One region of the Paenibacillus phoenicis genome, then DNA from elsewhere that is predicted to be linked to it. Evidence: predicted binding sites of a transcription regulator. Region 1 holds the regulator's gene; each other region holds the start of a gene.
What was found. The regulator Rex, encoded in region 1, represses fermentation and respiration genes when NADH is low (regulators of the CRP and FNR family bind a similar motif). The targets are predictions, from matches to a motif close to TTGTGAAATATTTCACAA.
Positions count from the first base shown of each region.

Region 1 (4,653 bases):
ACGCTGACCGCGCTCGAAAATCAAATTTACGTAGGTCTTGGCGACGTGCTTCGGAAAGGGGAGCGCCTCCTGTCCGAAATCCGAGAAGAGCAGGACGATTATGCAGCGGAGAGCCTGATCACCGATATCAGCGGCTTGTTTAAAGATTTAGCCGGGGAACGGGAAGCGCTGCGCTTCTTCATGAAGCTGGAGAGCGAGGACACCGTCTATTGGATGGAGGCGAACGGGAACTTCCGTAGCCGGTCGCTCCAAATGTATGCGGTGCCGATTGACGTCAGCGCTCAATTGAAGCAATTTTTCTTCGACCGGAAGAAGAGCGTCGTAATGACGTCCGCGACTTTATCGGTGGATAAATCGTTCCAATATATGATCGAGCAGCTTGGCTTGACTGAGGCGGCGGAAGAGGATCGGTTGATCACAGCGATGCTGCCCTCGCCGTTTAACTACCGCGATCAGGCGTTGCTGGTGATCCCGCGCGATTTTCCAAGTGTGAAGGGCAGCGTGGGGGATGACCATTTCATTCATACGCTGGTGCAATCGCTGGCGGATGCCGCGGTGGCGACGCAAGGTCGCATGCTGGTGCTGTTTACATCCTATCGGATGCTCAGGCAGGTGTATGACCCGCTGAAGGAACTGCTCGCAGCGGAGGGAATCACGGTGATCGGACAAGGGATGGACAGCGGCAGCCGCACCAAGCTGACCCGGCGGTTCCAAGGGAACAGCGCATCGGTGCTGCTCGGGACAAGCAGCTTTTGGGAAGGGGTGGATATTCCTGGCGAGGCGCTGACCAGTTTAGCGATCGTACGCTTGCCGTTCCAGCCGCCAAACCACCCGCTGATGGAAGCGAAGAGCGAACGCCTGCAGCGGGAGAAGAAGAATCCATTCATGAAACTGTCCGTCCCGCAAGCGGTTATCCGCTTTAAGCAAGGATTCGGACGACTTGTCCGCTCGTCGCAGGACCGCGGCATCGTGATCGTTTATGATACCCGGATCCTGGAATCTTATTATGGAAAATATTTCTTATACTCTTTGCCCGGACCGAAGATGGAGCATATGCCATTAACTCAGATGGTTCCGCGCATCTCGGAATGGTTAAATCCCGAAGCCTAAGCCGCTTCATAGATCGCATTGAAGAATAGGGGGAACAAGCATGAAGTCAGATAAAATTTCGGACGCTGTCGTCCGCAGACTGCCGGTTTACCTGCGTTTCTTAAATGAACTCAGCCGACGGGAGGTGCCAACGGTGTCCTCCCAGGAGCTCGGACAGAAGCTGGATCTCAATCCGGCGCAAATCCGTAAGGATTTGGCTTATTTCGGCGATTTTGGCCGGAAGGGGATCGGCTACGATGTCGCTTATTTGATTGAAAAAATTCAACAAATTCTCAATCTGGACCAACAGATTAACGTCGCGCTGGTGGGTGCCGGGAATCTGGGGCAAGCCCTTTCGAATTATAATGCGTATTTGAAGGATAATATGAAGATTGTTGCGGTGTTCGACGCTTCACCGGCTAAGATCGGCAAGCAGATCAACAACATCACGATTCAGCCGATCGAAGAGCTGGCGGAAACCGTCCGGGCGAAAAATATCCGCATCGGCATCATCACCGTGCCGGATACGGAGGCGCAACGCGTAGCGGATGAGCTGGTTGCCGCCGGAATCGGTGCGATTCTGAACTTCGCGCCAACGATTCTGAAGGTTCCGCCGGAAGTTCGGATCCATGCGGCTGACTTCACTACTGATTTGCTGAGCTTGGCTTACTACTTGGAAGACGGAAAGGAAACAAGCAACGTATGAGTCGTAAATGGTTAATTAAGAACGGGACGTTTGCCGTCTTAAATGCGGACCGTCCTGTAATTCACGGATATATGCTCGTTGAGGGCGATACGATCAGCTATATTGGCGAAGAGCGCCCGGAAGGCGTGGAAGGCGCCGAAACGTTGGACGGCAAAGGGTTGTTGTTCCTGCCGGGCCTGATCAATACCCATGGCCATGCGGCGATGTCGCTGCTGCGCGGCTATGGGGATGATATGGTGCTGCAAACCTGGCTGCAGGAGAAAATGTGGCCGATGGAAGCCAAATTTACTGCGGCGGATGTGTATGCCGGTACGGCGTTATCTGTGTTGGAAATGCTCAAGGGCGGGACGACGACGTTCCTGGATATGTACGATCACATGGACGAAGTGGCCAAAGTCGTGGAGGAATCGGGTATTCGCGCCGTGTTGATGCGCGGGGCCATCGGGTTGTGCTCCCCGGAAGAGCAAGATCAGAAGCTCAAAGAAGCGATCGCGTTTGCTCAGAACTGGCACGGCAAGGCAGAAGGCCGCATCACCACGATGATGTCGCCGCATGCACCATACACCTGCCCGCCAGCCTTTATCGAGAAATTTGTGCAAGCTGCCCATGATCTCGATTTGCCGATGCACACGCATATGTCGGAGACGCGCGCCGAGGTAGAGCAGAACGTTAACGATTACGGCGTCCGCCCGGTAGAACATTTGCTGAAGCTGGGGATGTTCTCCCGCCCGACCCTGCTTGCCCACGCTGTGCATTTGACGGACGAGGAAATCGACATCTTGGCAGCGCACGGCGTTACCATCTCGCATAACCCAGGCAGTAACCTGAAGCTGGCCAGCGGGGTCGCCCGCATACCAGAACTCCTGAAGAAGGGCGTAGTTGTATCGCTGGGTACCGACGGTCCGGCGAGCAATAATAACCTGGATATGCTGGAGGAGATTCGTTTGGCTGCGCTGATTCATAAAGGCGTATCCGGCGATCCAACGGCGGTTCCTGCGCTGGAAGCTCTGAAAATGGGGACGGAATACGGCGCGAAATCGGTCTTCTTGCAAAATACAGGCAAGCTGGCTGCTGGCATGAAGGCGGATATCATCGCCTTAAATACGGAGCAAGCCCATTTCCTGCCGAGAACGGATTATATCTCCCATACCGTTTATTCCGCTGGCGCCAAAGATGTAGAGCATGTCTGGGTCAACGGTAAGCAGGTAGTCAAGCACGGTGCTTGTCTGACACTGGATGAAGAACGCATCCGCTACGAGGCGCAAGCGGCGTTTGAGGGACTGTTGGCACGATAATGAGCGGCGCGCGGTTTCCTGAAGGAGGCTGCTTGCTTAGGAAGGGAAAGGAAGAGTAGCTTGAGAAAGCGAACGAAATGGATCCTGCTGTCCCTCGTGATTCTGTTGATCGTGCTCCTGGGTCTCCACCGGTTTTATCTATACATTCATGAGGATACGTGGAAAGCCGAAAGAGCCGCTATCCAGCAGGCGAAGCAGGAGACGGATCTCGTCCGGGGCGACAAGGTTTGGAAGTCGGTATGGGATGAAGTTACCTGGGTCGTGCAAGGGGAGGATGCATCCGGCCGCCAAATGATGGTCTGGCTAAGGGAAGGACATGATCCAGAGGTACGCTTGCTGTCCGATGGCAAGTCCGAGAGCCAAATGCGTGAGATCATCAAACAATCGTTGCCGGGTATCCGGGTGGTTCGGCTGCTGCCAGGCATATACAATAACCAATTGGTGTGGCAGCTGTTCTATAAAGAGAAGGACCACCATTATTATCGGTTTTTCAGTTTCACGACCGGCGAAGCTTTGCCGGAAGTGTTCACCCTGCCGAACCGCTGACAGGGGGTCTATGGATCAATCATAAATAAACGGTTTCGTTGTTTAGGCGAAGAGCCTGAATCGCGGAACCGTTTTTATTTTTTGGCTTGAGAAAAAGTAGCATTTCGGGGTAGAACTACTAGCGTTCATTTTTAAATATCTTCACACTTTTCTTCGAAATTTGATATACGATGTGATATACTCATATTTGTAGTTTTGATATACGGGAATATATATCACAGAGTTGATAGTTTATATAGATAAGGGGGGCATCACGTGAAACTGCGTATTGGACCAATTGCTGCAAGCATTGCTATTTCCGCCCTTGTATTATTTGGTGGATGGTTCCTATATCGGCAGTGGGCGATTGAGCGTCCGCTGGAGAATATTGTGAAGAGTGTAGATGGAGTAAATCATGTCGATATGAACGTGAAAGCGGACGAGCTGGAGCTTAAGCTGAATTTAAAGCCGGGGACGGATCTTGGTGCTCTGGTGCGTCAAATTGAGAAGAACGGGGAGAAGCAAATCGGTAGCCGAACTTTGAAGCTGGATATCGAGGATCATTCTTCGCCGGAACTTGACCAGCTGTGGGAAAACGCCATGTTTACCGTTGCTCAGGCTATGGAAAATAAGCAATATACACAAATTACAGCTGCATTGAAACAGATGGAGCAAGAAAACAGCAAGCTGAAAGCTACGGCAGAGATGGATGAGAAGAACGTGTATATCACCTTAACGGACGGACAATACAGCAAATTTATCATTTTGCCGCGTTCGCCGGAACGGATGGGGGTATGGCCAAATGCGTAAATGGATGATTGAAGCCGCGCTTGGCTTTATTCTCGTACTGATCGTGTTTCTGGCAGTGATCGGCGTTAACGTGATTCCGCTCGTTACGGCCATCGTGTTGTTCGGCGCAGTATTTGCAATGCTCAAAATACGCGGCGGCATCACGATTGGAGCTGCCCAGGAACGGAAACGCAAAAAGCGCGGGCCGGCGAAGCTAACCTTCGAGCAGATCGGCGGTCAGGAGAGCGC
Region 1 is NZ_JAYERP010000001.1:1,601,303-1,605,955, reverse strand. It holds gene dinG (ATP-dependent DNA helicase DinG) at 1-1,110, shown strand, start outside; gene U9M73_RS07530 (redox-sensing transcriptional repressor Rex) at 1,151-1,795, shown strand; gene U9M73_RS07525 (amidohydrolase) at 1,792-3,090, shown strand; gene U9M73_RS07520 (cell wall elongation regulator TseB-like domain-containing protein) at 3,151-3,636, shown strand; gene U9M73_RS07515 (hypothetical protein) at 3,892-4,425, shown strand; gene U9M73_RS07510 (AAA family ATPase) at 4,418-4,653, shown strand, end outside.

Region 2 (4,653 bases), 1.0 Mb from region 1:
CGATTTTCATCGCGCCAATGACATACTTGTTCAGCGTTTTGTTCAATCCTTCTCCGCCGCCCAGCACATGACCTTCGACGATCTCAACCACATCGCCAAAGGTGAGCTGGTCCGAGATGTTGCGCGGCTTCTTCTCCACGCGAAGCGTGCCGATCCGTTCCTTCGTAATGACGATCCCGAGATTCTCCGCTTCCTTCACCGCCCGGTAGGCGGTACCTTCACTTACCCCCAGCGCTTTGGCCAGCTTGCGCACGGAGATTTTCGTTCCAATCTTGAGTCCTTCGATATGTTGGAGCAGCTGTTCGTGTTTTGTTACGCTTTCTTCCGGTCCCTCCAACTGTTATACCCCCTGCCCGAATCTGTACTATTCTGTATTCATTATACACATTCAGGCGTAGGTCATCCAGAAGGCGGCAAGAACGATAACAGAATAGACAATTTCCAGCATGCCGGACTGCTTGGCGGTAATCCCCGTCCGCGGGAACCAGACCGCTCTAGCCAGCAGGATCAATGCGGCGATCCACAGCGCCGGAGAGAGCAGCCATACGGCCAAGATCATCAGCATAACGTGGTAGGCTACGGAGTAGCAATAGAATCGCTTATTATTCCGTTCACGGATGATGGTTTTCACGTAAAAAGCGGTCCCTACAAAATACAACGTGCTGATCAGGAACAGTTCCGTGGCGAGCCGAAGATCGGTTCCTCCTCCAAGCTGATACGAGATAAACACCATCAAGCTGAATTGCACGATCGCCGCGATGTCGTTCAGCAGAGCGCGTTCGCGCTTCTGCTTGGCATAGAAGGCATTCACCCCAAACAGCGGCACGAACAGGAGAGCCAACTTCAGCACCTCGGGGCGAAGCAGGACCAAAGTGAGCGCCGCAGGGACCAGCAACGCACCGTAGAGCAGCAAAGGCTTGCGGTATCGGTCGGCTTTGGCTTTGGTCTTGGCTTTTCCCCTCCGAATCCATTGCAGCAAAGGAAACATAAACAGATAAATGAGAAGCCAGCACACAAACAACAAACCGTGGATCGCCCCGGGGGTAGAGGCGAGCATGCCAAACAGAAACGGAACGATCAGCATGGCCCAGGCTCCATGTTGATTCGGGATGTAATCTCGGACGCGCATGTTATCGGTTCCTCCTTCTAATCGTGAGCCATCAAATTCAAATTACGCACATTATAATCGTCCGGCATCGGCACCCAAGTGACAGAAATCACTTGATTCATGGCAGCTTCCGGACAAATCCGCCGAGAAATTTTTGACGGTTTCGCATCTTGTGACTGATATCACAATCCCGCTCAAGTCCGTTGCTATAATGGGGGTTAAATTCTAAACATTTAGGAGGACTTCCCATGAGTCAATTCAAAGCTACTGTCAACGCCACCGAATATCCGCCGCAGCTCAAGCATAAGACCATCTTTGCAACCTTTAATTCCCTGGAGCCGGGGGAAGCGATGCTGCTGATTAACGACCATGACCCGGTACCGCTCCGGTTTCAGTTCGAGGCCATGCATCCCGGCGGTTTCACTTGGGAGTACATTGAGCAGGGGCCAGAGATGTTCCAGGTGAAAATCGGCAAAAACTAAGCAGGGGGAATGCCCTATGGCAACGATTACGGTTGTCGATGAGAAAACGATTAAGATTGCCGTCGAGCTCGAGGATGCGTTGCGGATGATTGAGGAAGCGGAAAGCAATCTGGAACGCTATGCCAGCGAGATCCTCACCATCGCGGAAAAAATGCCGGAATTCCAATACACCTATTTCTGTTTCTATGCCTACGATACTTCCGCTTTGTTTGAAAAAATGCTGGGGATCGATCCAAAGCAGTATTTGTCCTTCTCGCTGGATGCGCCGGACTCGTTCTTCTATAAGCTGTACGGCGGCATGAAGGGACTCAGCGGTGCAGCTCGGCTCTGCCAAGCATTTGCCGCCGAACGGACGGACGTGGAGGTGAATCCATAAATGGCAAACCAGATCGTTGAACTCGACGTTCGGCCGATTCTTCGCCGCGGCGAAGAGCCGTTCAGCGTTATTATGGACACGGTTGGGAAGCTGCAGGAGGGTGACAGCCTTGTTCTGCACGCCACAATGAAGCCCGTCCCGCTCCTGAAGGTGCTTGAAGGTAAGGGCTACCGTCATGAATGCGAACAACTGGCAGCGGATCATTGGAAGGTGACATTTGAACCGATTCAAGCTTAGGTTTTTCAGAAAAGAAAAGGAGGCCTCCAGCCTCCTTTTTATGTTGTGCAAGTGGGACACCGTCGTATTGATCTGAATCGGGATATCCAGCTGCTGCAAATACCCAATTCCTTTCATCGTCATCTCAAAAGAACCCCGCGTCCCCCGGAAATGATCATGAATCTCTGCGGACGAGCCGTCGAGGCTAAACGCCCAGCGGGAGAGACCGACCTCCTTAGCCTTACTTACGGCGGAAAAGGTAACTCTTGGCGTGGCGCTCGGGGTCATGGACACAGGCAGGCCTTTTTTATGGATCGCATATCGTGCCAGGTCAAACAAATCCGGACGCATCAAAGGATCGCCGCCGGTAAATACAAACAGCGGATCGTCCATTTTCGCAATATCGTCGATCGGCTGCTTCCCCTCCTCGAAGGTCAGCTGTCTGGGGTCAGGGCGATATTGCGCTTCCGCACGGCAATGCAGGCATTTCAGCGCGCAAGCTCTCATCACCTCCCAGATGACAATAAACGGGTTCTCGTTATAGTCCTTTAATTGAATTTGCTGCATCACCGTTCATCTCCTAACCCGGTTAACATCGCTTCCGCCGATTCCTTGCCTTGACGAATGCAATCGGGAATGCCAACCCCGCCGTATCCCGCACCGCACAGCAAGACGCCGGGCATCGTCCGCTCCAGCTCAACGCGCAGCTCTTGCAGACGCTCCACATGACCATCCGGATATTGCGGCATCGAGGCAGGCAATGACGACATTTCGCAAAAGAGCGGTTCAGCCTCGATCCCCATTAACTCCTTGAGTTCAGCAGCTACGCGCCGACGGACCTCCGGTTCGGACAGCCGGGTCCAGGCTTCATCCCCCAAACGGCCGATATACGTCCGAAGCAGCATCCGATCTGCCGGCGCTGAGTGCAGCCACTTGGAGGACGTCCAGGTGATTGCCGTAATCATCCGCCCTTCGCCGCGCGGGATCAATACGCCGGACCCGTTCAAATCATGCTGGATCTCCTCGCGCCGGTAGGCAAACGCCAAATTTGCCACCGAAACATAACGGATTTGCTCCAAATAGACCGCAGCGGCGATCTGATCCTGTAGCAGGCGAGCCGCCGCATAAGCTGGAGTCGCCAGGATGACGGCTTCCACCTCGGTCCGCTCATCTCCACTGAGCTCCATCTGATAACGGTGACCCTGCCGTGTCAGTCCAACCACCGCTTGTCCAGTGATCACACGCTCTTCCTGTAAGGCCGCGGCCAAAGCGTCCGTCATCACGGTTAATCCGCCCTCCAACGTCAAAAATAGGCTGTTATACGCCACCTTCGGCACTCCCTCCCGCGGCTTCGGAGCGGGTTGTTTCTTGCTCGCCAGGAGGCCGAGGATCAAACTGCGATGTTTCCGCCCCATCTCCCTAAATTGCGGGAACGTCGCCTTCAAGCTAAGCTCCGCCGTATCTCCGGCATAAATGCCGGCGAGCAGCGGCTCCATCCTGATGGAATTTAACGTACGGGGGGAGCAAAACGTCTACCCGATGGTCCCGCACGGAGCCAGCAACGATCAAATGCTGACCGGCGAAGACGAGAGGTAGTGCCATACAAAATGAGCCGAGGACGAAAAAAAGGGACTGTTCCGGAAGATCATTACACTTCCGGAACAGTCCCTGTCCATTTTTAGCACGGGCTTATGCCTTTTCACCGTGTTTTCCGTCCGCTCCCCATTGGAGCTCCCATTCCCGGTATTTTTCCCGCCGGATTCGGTCCAACTCCCGCTGCTTCTCTTCATTGACACCAAGAAGGAAATGCAGGTGAGCCCCGATGACGAGGAAGGCAAACCCTGCCCACACCGCGCCAAATACCGACACCCAGCCGGCTCCAGGCTCAAACGAAATCATCGGCAAGGCATAAACGAGCATCGCTAATGCCAGAATCAGATAAACGGCATGCTTCCATTTGCTTGGTTTTCTTACGACTTTCATCCTCTGCAGCTCCTTTATTTTCATAGATTACGAGATACGTTGATGAGGTCTTCCCCTTGTCTCTTCTATCTCTATGAACGGGGCTGCAGGAATATGATAGAAACTTGTGAATCAAGAAAGCGTGCGTAAAAGCGCGAAGTTAGATCCCCGCGCCGTACAGGTGGACCAGGCTGTCCGTAATAATCTTGTTGACGTCCTGAATGATCACGCTAAGCCGGCGTTCGGCGTCAAACAGACGACGGATATTCAAGTTCAGACTCAGCACCTCGAACTGTTTCTCCATTTGTTCCATTTCCTCTTGCGTCGGCATCTCTCCAGCCATCATTCGCTGCTGGACTTCATTTTGGCGAACCCGAAAATCGTCGAGCATCCGTTTGCTTTCGGGATCGGCCTCCACCAGCTTCATCGCTGCCGTGATTTCGGCTACCTCCTGGCTGTCCTTCAAGGCTGCCGCCAGTTCATGTGCTTTGTCATAAATGTTCATTAAG
Region 2 is NZ_JAYERP010000001.1:552,425-557,077, reverse strand. It holds gene U9M73_RS02560 (DRTGG domain-containing protein) at 1-337, opposite strand, end outside; gene U9M73_RS02555 (YwiC-like family protein) at 389-1,129, opposite strand; gene U9M73_RS02550 (DUF2249 domain-containing protein) at 1,357-1,590, shown strand; gene U9M73_RS02545 (hypothetical protein) at 1,607-1,966, shown strand; gene U9M73_RS02540 (DUF2249 domain-containing protein) at 1,967-2,203, shown strand; partial or broken gene U9M73_RS02535 (radical SAM protein) at 2,228-2,749, opposite strand; gene hemG (protoporphyrinogen oxidase) at 2,749-3,678, opposite strand; gene U9M73_RS02525 (hypothetical protein) at 3,872-4,165, opposite strand; gene U9M73_RS02520 (YlbF/YmcA family competence regulator) at 4,305-4,649, opposite strand.
Region 2: U9M73_RS02550 (DUF2249 domain-containing protein) is a predicted target of Rex. The motif match lies at 1,279-1,296, and genes of this name have one in related genera.

Region 3 (4,653 bases), 2.3 Mb from region 1:
ATAGGAGAGCAGGACGAACGCCCCCAGCAGAATCGCTAGAAACACCCCGTAAAAACGAATGTCACTAAGCTGTTCCCCTTTTTGAATCACCATAAATTTACGCGGAAGCTCCAACACCATGAAGCCTTGCTTGGCTTGTTCGTCCCCGCCAATAAAAGCGACAACCGTAAAAGGGTCGGCGTCCACACGTTGCTTCATGAAGGCGATAGTATCCTCCAAGGACCACTGCTGGGGCACCGACTCTTGCTCCGGCAGCTGCAGGCGGGTTTGGCCAGCCGTGTCGACCCAATACAGCGCGGCATCAGGATACAGCAGCTTCATCTCTCTGAGCTTCGCATCGATGGCATCGGCTTGAGCTCCCTTCAACTCAGCAGCAGCTTGATGCCAAGCGGTCTCAATCTCCTGTCCGGTACCGTAAGGACGGCTCTCGTGCACATAATGGCCAGGGTTTAGGAGGACATTCACCCCCCAGGCTGCAATAAAGCTGACTGGAATCAGGACAGGGATAAACACGAAGGCGATCCCCAAGATCAAGACGTATCTCGTCAACAGGGATTTACGGAACTTGCGCACCGGACGAAGTCTCATGCTCTCACCCGATAACCAATCCCGCGGATGGTCTCAATCACTTCAGGATTTGCGGGATCCCGTTCCAGCTTCTCACGCAGGTGGCGGATATGGACCATCAAGGTTTTGTCCCCGTCGAGGTAGGGCTCGTTCCATACGGCTTCGTAGATCTGCTCCTTAGTCAGGATTTGACTAAGATGGCGCAGCAGATAGGAGAAAATATGAAACTGCTTGCCGGTCAGCACGATTTCCTCGTTGGTATCCTGATTGATGATCCGGTTTTCTTTCTCATACACAAGTAAATGTTTAATACGCAGCGGCGCTGGGTCGGCGATCCCCCCGCTGCGGCGGAGCAGCACCTCAATCCGGGCGGCCAGCTCGTCCGGATGGAACGGCTTCGTTAAATAGTCGTCGGCGAACTTCAGTCCCTGCAGCTTGTCGTCAATCGAAGTTCGGGCCGACAGCATCAATACCGGCAGCTCCGGATACTTCTGCTTTAACCGCCCCCCAATCGTGAAGCCGTCCAGCCCTGGAAGCATCACGTCAAGGATCACGAGATGGCAATCGGCGGCTTTCTCCACGGCCTGATCCCCGTGCTTCAGCCAAGTGACCGCGTACCCGCGCGCTTCCAGGTTGGAGCTGACCCATTCACCGATTTCGGGATCGTCTTCAATATATAGCAAATGCGTAATAGGCATAATGGCATTCCTCCTGATTCTATTTTGGCAAAAGACGGAGCAAAAAGAAACGGAAGGATCGATGAATTATTTGTGATTGAAATCACAAGTCAGACATTTTCCCTGTGCTACCTTGTTATTGAGAATGGTTATCAATGAAGTCATCGGGACATATCGAAACAGAAATTCGGCTGAAATTCAATAAGGAGGGGTTGGGCGATGAGCGAACTGATCAATAATCGGGAGTATGGCGCACCGGAACAAAGCCGCCGCCAGCAGCTGTTAAAGGAGATTATCAAGGAGCTGCATCAGGGGAAGAGCGTGGATGAAGTAAAGGCACGGTTCGAAGAGGCTGTCGGTGACGTGACGGTCGCGGAAATTTCCGCGATGGAGCATGCGTTGATGGAAGAGGAGGGCATTGCGGTCGAGGAGGTTCAGCGGCTGTGCTCGGTGCATACGGCGATTTTCAAGGGCTCGATCGAGGACATTCACCGTTCGTCCAAGCCGGAGGAGCAGCCGGGTCACCCGGTTCATACCTTCAAGCTGGAAAATCGCGAGATCGAACGGCTGGTGAACTTCAAGCTGCAGCTTCACCTGGACAAGTACCGGAAGGATCCCGGCAGCGAGATCGTATTCAAGCTGCTGGAGGATTTAAACCTGCTGATGGACCTCGACAACCACTACAGCCGCAAGGAAAACCTGCTGTTCCCGTATCTGGAGAAGTACGGCATCTACGGCCCAACCAAGGTGATGTGGGGCGTGGACGACGGCATCCGCATGATGATCAAGGAAACGAAGGGCAAGCTGGCGGACGGCAGCGCGGATCCGGAGACGATGGTGATGGATCTGGAACGGATTATTAAGGAAGTCAACGAGATGATTTTTAAGGAAGAAAATATTTTGCTCCCGATGGCCCTTGAAAAGTTAACGGAAGACGAATGGGTGAGCATTGCCCGGGAAAGCGACCAGATCGGCTTCTGCTTGACCGCACCGGAGCGTGAATGGATTCCGGAGCGCGTGCCGCTGCAGCCCTCGGGCGAAGAAGTGAAAGGGACCGCACAGGCAGGCACGGAAGCGGGGGTTCCGCAAGGCTACATCAAATTCGAGACCGGCGTTCTCTCGATGGAGCAGCTGGAGGCGGTGATGAACCATCTTCCGGTGGACCTGACGTTTATCGACGAGAACGATGTCGTCCGATATTTCTCCCACGGCAAGGAGCGGATCTTTGCCCGGACGAAGGCCGTCATCGGCCGGACCGTACAAAATTGCCACCCGCCGCAAAGCGTTCATGTCGTCAACCAGCTGTTGGAGGATTTTAAGGCGGGGCGGAAGGATGTCGAGGACTTCTGGATTCCGGTGAAGGACAAATTTGTGTACATCCGCTATTTCGCTGTACGCAGCGAGGATGGACGTTATCTGGGGACGCTGGAGTTCACGCAGAACATCGCCCCCATCCGCGAACTGCAAGGACAAAAACGTATTTTGTCCTAGCAGGGATGGCTTTATCATGTTTATCTTGCCTCATTGGGTTTACATCCGGCGTTTGCACTAGCGAATGCCGGTTTTTTTAGTTGCAGTAGCGGGGGAGAAGGAAGGGGGAACAAGGGAAATTAGGTTCGTATACGCTTGTCTGTGATCTGTGTCATTTACGCAAAATCCCTTATCGGTATTGGGATTGCCGTTTCTTCCCTTCTCTTGACCGAACCGATGGGTTCGCTTATAGTTGGTACGTAGGAGAAAACTACTTGCGAAGGCGTTTTCAGTCATGGCGCGGACTAAAGCGGCGATGGATCGAGAATGGCCTTTTTGCACGTATAGGCACGTAAATGATCTATATATTATTTAAGAAAAAGGTGGCTTGTGAACATGTCTGAAAAAATCTACATTGGCGTTGACTTGGGCGGTACGGCAGTCAAAGTCGGCATTTGCAATGAAGAAGGGCAGCTTCTTCATACGTATGAAGGGCCGACCGAAGTCGATAAGGGCGCGGATACGGTCGTCGCGAATATCGAGAAGTACGTCCGGCGTGTCGTGGAAGAATCGCCGTTTGCCTGGGAACAGGTGGCCGGGGTAGGCGCCGGGGTCGCCGGGTTTACGAATGTCCGCGAAGGGATCATCATTTTGGCGCCGAATGTAGGTTTGAAGGATTTGCCGATTCGCGACATTTTGGAGGAGCGATTGGGCAAGCCAATCAAAATAGACAACGATGCCAATGTGGCTGCACTCGGCGAAGCTTGGGGCGGCGCAGGAAAAGGCATCGACAACTGCGTATGCTACACGCTGGGAACCGGCGTTGGCGGCGGGATCATTATTAACGGGAAGATTTATCAAGGCTTCTCCGGAATGGCCGGCGAGCTTGGACATATGTCTGTGGTTCCGGATCTGGAAGCCATCGGCTGCGGCTGCGGCCAAATGGGCTGCCTGGAAACCGTCTCTTCGGCAACAGGGATTATTCGCATGGCGAAAGACGCCGTGGCGCGCGGTGACCGGACCTCGCTGGCTCATGTGGAGAACATTATGGCTAAGGACGTCTTTGATGCGGCTAAAGCTGGTGATGAGGCGGCGATTCGCATCGTGAACCGGGCAGCTTTCTATCTGGGCAAATCGATGGCGGCTGTCGCTGTTGTTCTGAATCCGGAGATGTTTATCATCGGCGGCGGCGTGTCCAAAGCCGGTGACATTCTGTTTAACGAAGTTCGCAGCGTATTCGCCAAATTGACGCCGGAGCCGGTGCAACGAGGCATGCAAATCGTTCCGGCTACCTTGGGGAATGATGCGGGGATGGTCGGCGCCGCTGGTCTCTTCCTCCGTTCCTAACGAAAAGGTGCTAAGCGGAACTGCTTGCAGCTAGCTGGGGGCCGTTGGTACCGCTGGTGTCGCTGGTGTCGCATCTAACGGACTCTAGAAGCGTTATTTGGCAGTCTTGGACAGATTACAGTTTCTAACGGACCTAGGAGATCTTATTTCGGTCAATTGCAGCTCAAGGGTCGTCATCAGAGCCAGATAAGGTCTCTGGGGTCCGTTACAGTGGGAAATGGTCGGGAAATAAGCAAATAAGGTCATTACAGTCCGTTACATCATCCTTTTAGAATGGACAAGGAGAATTACGCGAGGAGGGAATAATCATGCCGGAGAAGGAAACAAGTTCGGTCGCCAATCTGATCATTATCACGGGCATGTCGGGGGCAGGGAAGTCGCTGGCCGTGCGCAGTTTGGAGGATCTCGGATTTTTTTGCGTAGATAATTTGCCTCCGGTGCTGATTCCCAAATTCGCAGAATTGATTGAGCAATCCAAAGGGAAAATTGCCAAGGTTGCGCTGGTCATCGACCTGCGCGGCCGGGAGTTCTTCACGGCGCTTTCGGAGTCGCTTAGCTTTATTAAGGAGCATTTCACCATCAAGTGTGAAAT
Region 3 is NZ_JAYERP010000001.1:3,950,535-3,955,187, forward strand. It holds gene U9M73_RS18780 (sensor histidine kinase) at 1-588, opposite strand, end outside; gene U9M73_RS18785 (response regulator transcription factor) at 585-1,265, opposite strand; gene U9M73_RS18790 (DUF438 domain-containing protein) at 1,464-2,735, shown strand; gene U9M73_RS18795 (ROK family glucokinase) at 3,111-4,061, shown strand; gene rapZ (RNase adapter RapZ) at 4,370-4,653, shown strand, end outside.
Region 3: U9M73_RS18790 (DUF438 domain-containing protein) is a predicted target of Rex. The motif match lies at 1,336-1,353, and genes of this name have one in related genera.

Region 4 (4,653 bases), 190 kb from region 1:
AAAGCCAAGAAAGCTTCCGAAGCATTCATGAGCATGGATCAGGAGCAGATCGATAAGATCGTGCAAGCGATGGCTTTGGCTGGGCTCGACAAGCATATGCATCTGGCGAAAATGGCGATCGAGGAAACGGGACGCGGCGTATACGAAGATAAAATCATCAAGAACATGTTTGCAACCGAGTATATCTGGAACAGCATTAAGTACCAAAAAACAGTAGGCGTCATCGAAGACAATCCTTACGAGAGCTTCCAAAAAATCGCCGAGCCGGTTGGGATCATCATGGGGATTACCCCGGTCACGAACCCAACGTCGACCACCATCTTTAAATCTCTGATCGCCATCAAAACTCGCAACCCGATCATCTTCGGCTTCCATCCATCCGCGCAAGCCTGCAGCACGGAAGCCGCTAAAATATTGCTTGAAGCCGCTGTTAAACACGGGGCACCTGCGGACTGTATCCAATGGATCGAAAATCCATCCATGGACCGCACGAACGCGCTGATGAATCACCCGGATGTCGCTTGCATTCTGGCTACCGGCGGTTCCGCGATGGTTAAAGCAGCTTATAGCTGCGGTAAGCCGGCCCTCGGCGTAGGCCCTGGTAACGTTCCTTGCTTCATTGAGAAGAGCGCCGATCTGGATCAAGCGGTCAACGACCTGATCCTGTCTAAAACGTTTGACAACGGTATGATTTGCGCATCCGAGCAAGCGGTGATTATCGAAGAACCGATCTTCGACCAAGTGAAGAAGAAAATGATCGCCAACGGCTGCTATTTTGTAAATAAAGAAGAAGCTGCCAAGCTGACCGCAGGAGCCATCAACGCGGAGAAATGTGCGGTGAACCCTGCGATCGTTGGTCAATCGGCCGTAAAAATCGCGGAAATGTGCGGCATCGACGTCCCGGCCGGAACGAAAATTCTCGTTGCCGAGATCGAAGGCGTTGGTCCGAAATTCCCATTGTCCGCAGAGAAGTTGAGTCCTGTACTTGCTTGCTACAAAGTGAAGAATGCAGAGGAAGGCATTAAACGTGCGCTGGAAGTTGTGCAATTCGGCGGCATGGGTCACTCCTCGGTAATCCACTCGAACAATGAGGAAGTGATTCAACAATTCTCCGATCGGATGCCAACTTGCCGGATCCTGGTGAACCAACCTTCTTCGCAAGGCGGTATCGGCGACATCTACAACACAAACCTGCCGTCGCTGACGCTGGGCTGCGGATCGTACGGACGCAACTCGACTTCGTCGAACGTCACGGCCGTGAATCTGATCAACGTGAAAAGGGTGAATCATCGTACCGTGAACATGCAATGGTTTAAAGTGCCTAGCAAAATTTACTTCGAGAAAAACTCGACGCAATACTTGGCGAAGATGCCGGACATCTCCCGCGTCATGATCGTTACTGACCCGATGATGGTGAAGCTCGGCTACGTGGAAAGAGTCGAACATTTCCTGCGTCAACGCCAAACGCCGGTAGCCATCGAAGTGTTCTCGGACGTTGAACCGGATCCATCGACCACGACCGTACAACGCGGTACTGAGCTGATGGCGAAGTTCCAACCGGACTGCATTATCGCCCTGGGCGGCGGTTCGCCGATGGACGCGGCGAAAGGCATGTGGCTGTTCTATGAATATCCGGATACCGACTTCCACAATCTGAAGCAAAAATTCATGGATATCCGCAAACGGATCTACAAATATCCGCGTCTTGGCCAAAAAGCGAAATTCGTGGCCATTCCAACGACATCGGGTACCGGTTCCGAAGTTACCTCGTTCTCGGTTATTACCGATAAAATCAACGGCAACACGAAATACCCGTTGGCGGATTACGAGCTGACGCCGGACGTTGCGATCATTGACCCTGAGTTCGTCTACAGCTTGCCGAAAGTGGCTGTTGCAGATACCGGTATGGACGTACTGACGCATGCGATCGAAGCTTACGTCTCGGTCATGGCTAACGACTACACGGACGGTCTGGCGATCAAAGCGATCCAGCTGGTATTCCAATACCTGGAGAAATCGGCGCTGACCGGCGACAAGCTGGCCCGCGAGAAAATGCACAATGCTTCGACGCTCGCAGGGATGGCGTTCGCCAACGCATTCCTTGGCATCAACCACAGCTTGGCGCATAAATGGGGCGGTCAATACGGTACGGCCCATGGACGTACCAATGCGATTCTGATGCCGCACGTCATCCGCTACAATGCGAAGAAACCAACGAAATTCGCGGCATGGCCGAAATACAGAAACTTCGTTGCCGATGAACGTTATGCGGAAATCGCCCGCATTCTGGGTCTGCCGGCTCGCACGACGGAAGAAGGCGTGAAGAGCTTGATCAAAGCGGTGCGCGATCTGAACAAGAAGCTGGGCATTCCGGAATCGTTCCAAGCGCTTGGCTTCGATGCGAAGGATTTCGAATCGCGCGTCGATTACCTGGCGGACCGTGCCTTCGAAGACCAATGTACGACTGCGAATCCGAAGCTGCCGCTGGTCAGCGAGCTGGCTGAGATTTATCGCGACGCCTTCTATGGAAGATTTGAAGAATAAGTGAACAGGCGTGTAAAAATGGTGACAAATATCACTGATTGTGATATTTGTCACAATACTTTTGGATAGGAAGAGCTATGATTACAATATAAATGATCCCTCAGAAGTTTGTTAACGGAGTGGAACCCGGTCCTTCGGGGCCGGGCACCATAATTGTCTAAGTTGTGAAAAGTATCACAAATTTTAGGGATCATGAGGCGCGGGATAGACCTTCAACCGCGACCACATATAAAAATGGAGGGAATCAAGATGTCGGTGATCGAAAGAGAAGTAACAGAAACCAAGGCGCAAAACGCATGGAGAGGCTTCAAACCTGGGAAATGGATGAAGGAAGTGGATACGCGCGATTTTATCCAATCGAACGTGAATCCTTATGAAGGTAATGAGTCCTTCTTGAAAGGCGCTTCGGCGAACACGAAAGCGTTGTGGGATATCGTATCGCAGCTGTCCGTGAAAGAACGGGAAGCCGGCGGGGTCCTGGATGTAGACGTGAACACGCCATCCACGATCACTTCCCATGCTCCTGGATATTTGGATAAAGAGAAGGAACAAATCGTAGGCGTTCAGGGCTCAGCCCCTTTCCAACGCACGATCCATCCATTCGGCGGGATCAACATGGTCATCAATGCGTGCAAAGCTTATGGCTTTGATCTGCCAGCTGAGATCGTAAATCTGTTTACAACGATTCGCAAAACCCATAACCAAGGGGTATTTGATGCTTATACATCGGAAATGAGAGCCGCCCGTAAGGCTGGGATCATCACAGGTCTTCCTGACGCATACGGCCGCGGTCGGATCATCGGGGACTACCGCCGCGTTGCCCTGTACGGCGTAGACTTCTTGATCAAGCAAAAACAACAAGAATTGAAATCTCTTGAAGTAGATGTCATCGATGAAGATGTGATCCGGCTTCGGGAAGAAATTTCTGAACAAATTCGCGCTTTAGGCGAATTGAAACAGCTCGGCGAAATGTACGGATTCGACATTTCCAGACCGGCGAACAATGCGAAGGAAGCTTTCCAATGGTTGTACTTCGGTTATCTGGCAGCGGTCAAAGAACAAGACGGTGCGGCAATGTCCCTCGGACGCGTATCTTCGTTCCTCGATATTTACATCGAACGCGATCTGGCCGAAGGAACATTAACCGAAGAAGCAGCTCAAGAATTGGTTGACCATTTCGTCATGAAGCTGCGGATCGTGAAATTCCTGAGAACGCCAGAGTACAACGAACTGTTCAGCGGCGACCCAACTTGGGTAACGGAATCGATCGGCGGGATGTCCGTAAACGGCAAGACGCTCGTAACCAAGAACAGCTTCCGCTTCCTGCATACGCTGTACAACCTGGGGCCGGCTCCAGAACCAAACCTGACCGTGCTCTGGTCGGAGCAACTGCCTGACGCCTTCAAGAAATACTGCGCGAAGGTATCGATCGAGACGAGCTCGATTCAATATGAAAACGACGATCTGATGCGTCCGATTTACGGTGACGATTACGGTATCGCATGCTGCGTCTCCGCGATGAGAATCGGGAAACAAATGCAGTTCTTCGGCGCTCGCGCAAACTTGGCGAAAGCTCTGCTGTATGCGATCAACGGCGGTAAGGATGAAAAATCCGGCGTCCAAGTTGGTCCGGAATATCCGGCCATCACTTCGGAATACCTCGACTATGACGAAGTGAAGAAACGCTTTATCCCGATGATGGAATGGCTGGCTAAGCTGTACGTGAACACCTTGAACGTGATCCACTACATGCACGATAAATACTGCTACGAACGGATCGAGATGGCGCTGCACGACCGCGACATTCTCCGCACGATGGCTTGCGGTATCGCCGGCTTGTCCGTAGCGGCTGACTCGCTCAGTGCGATCAAATATGCCAAAGTGAAACCGATCCGCAACGAAAACGGCATTGCCGTAGACTTCGAAATCGAAGGCGAGTTCCCTTGCTACGGAAACAACGACGACCGCGTTGACCAAATTGCGGTAGAGCTGGTTGAAACGTTTATGGGCATGATCCGCAAGCATAAAACGTACCGCAACTCGCTGCCAACCCAATCGGTATTGACAATTACGTCGAACGTTGTATATGGTAAGAAAACAGGCAGCACG
Region 4 is NZ_JAYERP010000001.1:1,792,683-1,797,335, reverse strand. It holds gene adhE (bifunctional acetaldehyde-CoA/alcohol dehydrogenase) at 1-2,544, shown strand, start outside; gene pflB (formate C-acetyltransferase) at 2,794-4,653, shown strand, end outside.
Region 4: pflB (formate C-acetyltransferase) is a predicted target of Rex. The motif match lies at 2,707-2,724, and genes of this name have one in related genera.